Linked DNA regions of Gimesia maris. The protein of the gene in region 1 interacts with the protein of each later gene in a pairwise test. Links are inferred from orthologs where the notes say so. Each region holds a gene or a part of one and is shown on either strand. Other genes may lie near its edges. The genes, in order: ligA and leuS.

The links.
Region 2: the proteins of ligA (region 1) and leuS interact in binary tests that used the Escherichia coli proteins (3 or more experiments, as listed by UniProt). The link is inferred for Gimesia maris from one-to-one orthologs.

The regions. Positions count from the first base shown.
Region 1 is NZ_CP042910.1:4,092,837-4,096,142, reverse strand. The notes cover bases 21-3,002. They hold ligA (NAD-dependent DNA ligase LigA), read left to right. Parts: upstream 21-494; coding sequence 495-2,510; downstream 2,511-3,002. Other genes in these bases: GmarT_RS15120 (archaeosine biosynthesis radical SAM protein RaSEA), read right to left, coding at 2,521-3,002; gmd (GDP-mannose 4,6-dehydratase), read left to right, coding at 21-454. In the rest of the region: more of gmd, read left to right, coding at 1-20; more of GmarT_RS15120, read right to left, coding at 3,003-3,306. UniProt on the Escherichia coli protein: DNA ligase that catalyzes the formation of phosphodiester linkages between 5'-phosphoryl and 3'-hydroxyl groups in double-stranded DNA using NAD as a coenzyme and as the energy source for the reaction.
Region 2 is NZ_CP042910.1:505,111-508,922, forward strand. What follows is about bases 104-3,591. They hold leuS (leucine--tRNA ligase), read left to right. Parts: upstream 104-466; coding sequence 467-3,391; downstream 3,392-3,591. Other genes in these bases: GmarT_RS01895 (sugar phosphate isomerase/epimerase family protein), read right to left, coding at 104-166; GmarT_RS01905 (ATP-binding protein), read right to left, coding at 3,452-3,591. Outside these bases: more of GmarT_RS01895, read right to left, coding at 1-103; more of GmarT_RS01905, read right to left, coding at 3,592-3,812.

The DNA.
Region 1 (3,306 bases):
ATCCCCCCGTCGCGGCGAAGCATTTGTTACCAGAAAAATCACCCAGGCAGTAGCCCGGATTAAGCTGGGGCTGCAGGATAAACTGTTTCTGGGGAACATTGATGCGAAACGGGACTGGGGATTTGCCGGTGACTACGTCGAAGCGATGTGGCTGATTCTGCAGCAGGAAAAACCGGATGATTTTGTGATCGGTACCGGAGAGACGCATTCCGTGCGGGAATTTCTGGAAGCGGCATTCGGAGCAGTGGAACTGGACTGGAAGAAGTATGTGGAGATTGATCCACAATTTTACCGTCCTGCGGAAGTTGAACTGTTATGTGCCGATCCGACCAAAGCACGTGAAAAACTGAAATGGGAACCCAAGGTCTCATTTGAGGAACTGGCCAGAATGATGGTCGAAGCAGACCTGAAACGGACTCAGCAGGAAAAAATTCTGAACGAATCTGCTGGCTGAATCGATTCTTTCTTTTTCACTTCCCGCCCGGATCAGTACCATGTCAGTTCGAACCGAGATTGAAGAACTACGTAAGCAGCTCGAACATCATAATCGTCTGTATTACCTGGATGCGAAACCGGAAATCACCGATCGTGAATACGACCGGTTGATGAAACGGCTGGAGCAGCTCGAAACTGACCATCCGGAATATGACTCTCCCGAGAGCCCCACCAAAAAAGTCGGGGGTGCACCGATTGAGGGCTTTCAGACTGTCGCCCACCGATTACCGATGCTGTCCATCGATAATATTTTTGAGCTCGAAGGTCTGACTGAGTTTGAAGCCCGTATCTGTAAACTCCTGGGGCAAGATCAGGTTGAACTTACCGCCGAGTACAAAATCGATGGAGTTGCGGTTTCTCTGATTTATGAAGAGGGGCGGCTGATCCAGGGGCTGACGCGCGGAGATGGCCAACAGGGGGATGACATCACGCATAACGTGCGGACGATTATCGGTGTGCCTTTGCGGTTGGAGACAGAGAATCCCCCTGAACTGCTGGAGGTCAGGGGCGAAGCCTATATCAGCAATTCTGATTTTCAGGTTTTGAACGTGGAAATGCAGGAACAGGGAAAGGAACCGTTCGCGAATTCGCGGAATACGACCGCCGGTGGCCTGAAACTTCTGGACCCCAAACTGTGTGCCAAACGCAAGATTCGTTTTTTTGCCCATGGTATCGGGGCGATGGCGGGGGTGGACTACCAGACTCATATCGAATACCTGGCTGCCATACAGGAGATGGGAATCCCCGCGACACCAGGTGTGAAGGCGTTTCCTGATCTGAAAACGACGATGGAGCATGTGCAGACCATGATGGATGATCTGCACGCACTTGATTTTGAAGTCGACGGCATTGTCCTTAAGGTCAATCGTTTTGATCAGCGAGAGGAACTGGGAAATACTTCCAAAAGCCCCCGCTGGGTCGTTGCCTATAAATGGGAACGTTACGAAGCGGTTACCCGAGCCGAGTCGATTGTATTTCAAGTCGGGAAAACGGGGACGGTGACGCCAGTCGCCAACCTGGAACCAGTGCCGATTGCAGGAACCACGGTTTCCCGGGCCAGCCTGCATAATCGCGATGAAATGGAGCGGCTCGGAATTCAGATCGGGGACTGGGTGGTTGTCGAGAAGGCAGGGAAAATTATTCCGCACGTGGTCCGCGTAGAAGAGCATCGCCGCGATGGCAGTCAACAGGAACTGGAGTTTCCAACGCATTGTCCTGAATGCGATACCTTGCTGATACAGGATGAAGGCGGCGTGTATATCCGCTGTCCCAATCCCAACTGTCCCGCCATGCTGCGGGAAACACTGCGTTATTATGCCTCACGCCAGGCGATGGATATCGAAGGCATGGGCATCAAGATGATAGAACAGTTGCTGGGCCAGGGACTGTTGAAAGGCCTGGCGGACATCTATCGACTGCACAATTATTATGGTGACCTGGTCGCTCTGGAACGCCAGGGAGAAAAGTCGATCGAAAATCTGCTGGCGGGAATTGAAAATTCAAAAACACAACCACTCTGGCGTCTGCTGACGGGACTGAATATCAGGCATGTCGGTTCCAGTAATGCCCGGATCCTTGAGAAACAGTTCGGCACGATTGATGAGATTGCTCAACAGAGCGTGGAAGAACTGGCGGCCGTCGATGAAATCGGCCCCGTGATTGCCGAATCGGTTTATACTTTTTTTCATTCGGATTTCGGCACGAAGCTGATCGATGATTTGAAGTCGGCAGGATTGAATATGGGGAGTCCTGTCGAAAAGACGACGACAGAAGCTGCCGGGATTCTGGACGGTAAAACTCTGGTCGTGACAGGTACTTTGACACAATTCACTCGCGATGAAGCGAAAGAACTGATCCGCAAGCATGGCGGTAAAGCTTCCGGCAGTGTCTCTTCCAAAACCGACTACCTGGTTGCAGGTGAGAAAGCGGGCAGTAAACTCTCAAAAGCGGAAGAGTTGAACGTACCCGTCTTAACAGAAATCGAATTTCTGGAGTTGCTGGGCGAGTCTGGTTAAGCAGTGCATGTCAGGAGTCAGAGGCAATGGTCTGTGTGAGATTCATCTGTTCCAATCTCGCCAGTCGCTGCCGCAGATCAGGTTCGCTCCGGTAGAGGAGATCCAGGTCCCAGAGGTCCATGAAAACCCGCCCCTGGTTTAGCTGCAGGCAGGATTTCAGAGTGGTTTCGATCGAAGTGAAAGCTGGCAGACTGTACTGCCCGTTTTGCTGCAATTGTTCCAGCATGCCGTTTCCTGCGCGTGTCGGGATCAGGGAACAGCAGGAGACTCCCTGCGAAAAGGCATATTCAACCGAGCGAATTCCCCAGTCAATGCCCTCCTGTTCTTCCATGAAGGGCGGTTTCAAAAGAATGAAAACGCGGGTTTCAATCGCATGATTTAATAGAAATTCATTGGCGCGTGCGAAATCATCCAGTGTCATTCTTTTATTTAACGCCTTGAGAATGTCCGGATGAACGGTTTCCAGGCCCAGCGCAATTTCCAGTTGCCCGGTAAGTTGCTGTTGAAAGTCCAGACAGGACTGATTGCAGAGCAGGGGATGATTTTCCACAATCACCCGGTCATAGCATTGGACAAGCGCGGCAATCCCAGGGAGATCTTTTGGAGGTACGGCCCTGGCATCGAAAAAGTTTCCGCTGTTATACAGCTTGATCCGGGTAGCGGGGGGCAGATTACCCAGGGCATAGCGAATCTGTTGGATGATCTGTCCCGGTGCGACAGATTCATCTAAGGTGTTTTTCCAGAGATCACACATCAGGCAGCGAAAAGGGCATTCCCGATTCGTCAGAAAAATGGT
Region 2 (3,812 bases), 3.6 Mb from region 1 along the record:
GTTTGAGGTGCTCAGGCGTCTCTTTTTTCTGAACTCCTGCTGCAAAAGAGGTGTCTGAAATCAGAGAACCTGCTGTCAAGGCAGCAAACCCCCAGGCTGAAGATGACTTCAGGAAATCACGTCTGCTGGTTTCGCCGTTAAAGGGGGAATCGGAATGGACTGCCATTATGTTTACTCCAGAGTTGAGTACCGTTAAGTCAGGTAAATTTTCGAAAAGCGGTTCCAGGGGAAAGTTCTTGTGTATTTTGACAAATCACTGAGCGTAAAGAAACCCTCGGTATCAAAAACAGACAGAATTGCAAAGTTTCTGCGGATGGCTAAACTTACTCTATTACTGTAGATATCACTGACAGGATTACTGTCTGTTTGTTACGATGTCGGGTTGGGCTGTCCTGGCCCATTTCGACAGAAAAATCATTTTTAGCCGGGCCATCATGCCCTTGAACGATTAGGAAGACTGGACACAATGCCTCGTTACGACGCCAAGCGGATTGAAACCAAATGGCAGACCTATTGGGATCAGCACGAAACCTTCAAAGTCGGTGAATTTGTTGAAGGGAAAGACAAGCTGTACGTTCTCGATATGTTTCCTTATCCGTCCGGCGAAGGTTTGCATGTCGGTCATCCCGAAGGTTATACGGCAACTGACATCGTTTGTCGCCACGCCCGCATGCAGGGGAAACAGGTATTGCATCCGATGGGCTGGGACGCATTCGGCTTGCCTGCCGAGCAGCATGCGATCAAAACAGGAACCCCTCCCCGCATCACCACTCAGAAAAATATTGATACCTTCCGTCGTCAGTTGAAGATGTTAGGTTTCAGTTATGACTGGAGTCGTGAGTTTTCCACAACGGACCCGGATTACTTTCGCTGGACACAATGGATCTTCCTGCAGTTATTCGATTCCTGGTTTGATTCGGAATTCGAATGGACGGGACCTGATGGAAAACAGCGTGTTGGTCGCGCCCGCCCCATCAGCGAATTGCCGATTCCCGAAAAAGTGAAAACTGAAGGCGAAGAATCAATCCGTCATTATCAGAACCGACATCGTTTGGCATATCAGCACGAAGCGCCTGTCAACTGGTGTCCTGAACTGGGCACGGTATTAGCGAATGAAGAAATCATTGATGGGAAAAGCGAGCGGGGCGGTCACCCGGTAGAGCGGATTCCCTTGCGGCAGTGGATGCTGCGGATTACGAAGTACGGCGATCGGTTAATTGATGGACTTGAGGGGTTGGACTGGTCCGAGTCGATCAAGTCGTTACAAAAAAACTGGATCGGTCGCAGCGAAGGCGCAGAAGTTGATTTCTATGTGGGTTCAGGAGATTCAGACGCCGACCTGGAGCAGGGATTTGAATCCTGGAAGTCATCGCGCAGCGAAACCGGATTCCCGGAAGATCCAGAAGCGGATGTGTTACGCGTCTATACCACCCGTCCCGATACGTTGTTTGGTGCGACCTATATGGTACTCGCTCCTGAGCACGAATTCGTGGATCGCCTGACAACAACTGAGCAGAAGCAGGCCGTTGAAACATATCGCAAACAGGCCGCACTCAAGAGCGATCTGGACCGAACCGATCTGGCAAAAGAAAAAACAGGGGTGTTCACAGGCAGTTATGCGATCAACCCGGTCAATGGCGAGAAAATTCCGGTCTGGATTGCCGACTATGTGTTGATCAGTTATGGAACGGGTGCCATCATGGCGGTTCCTGCTCACGATTTACGTGACTGGGAATTTGCTGTTGAGTTTGGTTTACCGATCATTCCGGTCGTCGAGCCCCCTGCGAATTATGAGCCTTCGAAAGAGGAACAGGCTTTAGAGACGGAAATCGCCGGCGAAAAGCGAACTCCCTTCTCCGGAATGGGAACCGCCCTTCATTCGGGCGAATTTGATGGTATGCAGACTGCCGATTTCAAAAAAGAGATCACAGCTCGCCTGGTCGCGCAGGGCCTTGGTAAAGGTGCCGTCAATTATCGCCTCCGCGACTGGTTGTTCAGCCGTCAGCATTTCTGGGGGGAACCGTTTCCCATCTGGCATGAGTTGGATGACAATGGCAAGATTACGGGACTGATGAGGCCTGACCCGGAAGAGAGTTTGCCGGTGGAACTTCCCGAAATGAAAGAGTACAAGTCCGCAGGGACTCCCGAACCACCGTTGTCTTCTGCACCCGACGAATGGCTGTACAAAACAGATACGGACGGCAAGCGGTTGTTGCGCGAAGTCAACAGCATGCCTCAGTGGGCAGGTTCCTGCTGGTACTACTTGCGGTTTGCCGATCCTGAAAACAGTGAGCGATTTATCGATCCGGAAAATGAAAAGAACTGGTTGCCCGTCGATTTGTATATTGGCGGTGGCGAGCATGCGGTTCTGCATCTGCTTTACGCCCGTTTCTGGCATCAGGTCTTGTTTGACCGCGGGCATGTCACCTGTCCGGAGCCATTTCAGAAACTGGTGAATCAGGGCATGATTTTAGGCGATGTCGAACTGACCGGCTTTCAGCAGTTGGACGGCACCTGGATATCGGCGAAGGATGTGACAGAATCTGATGAATCAGAAACGAAATGGATCGAAAAATCATCCGGGACACCGGTCAACATTGTCAGCCTGGAATCGGATCAGGTGCAGAAACAGGGTGAGAATTTCGTACTCGTTGATCACCCGGAAATCTCTGTCAACAGCCGTGCTTACAAGATGTCGAAGTCACGCGGCAACGTCATCAATCCGGACGTCGTTGTAGAACAGTATGGCGCTGATGCACTGCGAATGTATGAGATGTTTATGGGGCCCCTGGAAGCGACCAAGCCCTGGAGCATGAGTGGCGTGGATGGCGTCAGTCGATTTCTGGGTCGTGTCTGGCGTTTGATCATCGATGAAAAACAGGAAGAGGTCACCTTAAGTCAGGCCGTCACCGATGATAAGCCCGATGAAGACCAGTTGCGTATTTTACACAAAACCATTAAAGCGGTTTCGGAAGATATCGAAAAGTTATCATTCAATACCGCCATCAGTCGAATGATGGAATTTACGAACGCGATGGGACCATTGAAAACCAGGTCCAAAGAGGTTTTGTCCGACTTCGTATTGCTGCTTTCACCGTTTGCGCCTCATATTGCAGAAGAACTCTGGAGCGTCCTGGGGCATACTGAATCTCTGGCATACCAGCCGTGGCCTGAATATGATGAGGCTTTGCTGCAGGAATCGGTCGTGGAAATTCCGGTACAGGTGAATGGGAAATTACGGTCGAAAGTATCAGTCGCAGCAGACGCCGACCAGGCCACTATGCAACAGACTGCTGAGCAGGATGAGACGATCGCCCAGCATCTCGAAGGAAAAACCATCGTGAAGGCGATCGTGATTCCCGGGCGTCTGATCAACTTTGTAGTCAAGTAACGAAGAGGGCAGGGGAACTGCAGTCTTGCTTTTACCCTGCCTTTATATTCTCGGGATGAATTATTCCTCTTCAAGTCGATAGAGAGGCTGACTGATTCCTGTTGCATCTACAGACCAGGGGAGCCAGGCGAACGAGACTTCATTCACCATGAGATCCGATTTCCGCGGGCGGACAGGGTAAGCTTCAATTTCCAGATCTTCCGGTCGAATTGGTTCTTCCAGTTCATCGATTTCCTGTTGAAACTTGTCTTCCAGATCAGTAAATTTTTGATTTTGGATTTCCAGCGCCTCTTTTGCCCGCCCGATGTCATCATGCTCTTTGGCAGTGCGGCCCACATTGCGGGCAGCCGTGGATGCTTTTCGGACATTGGTGGCACTGGCTATTTTTCTGCCCATGATCGCGCCGAAGATGGTGGTTCCG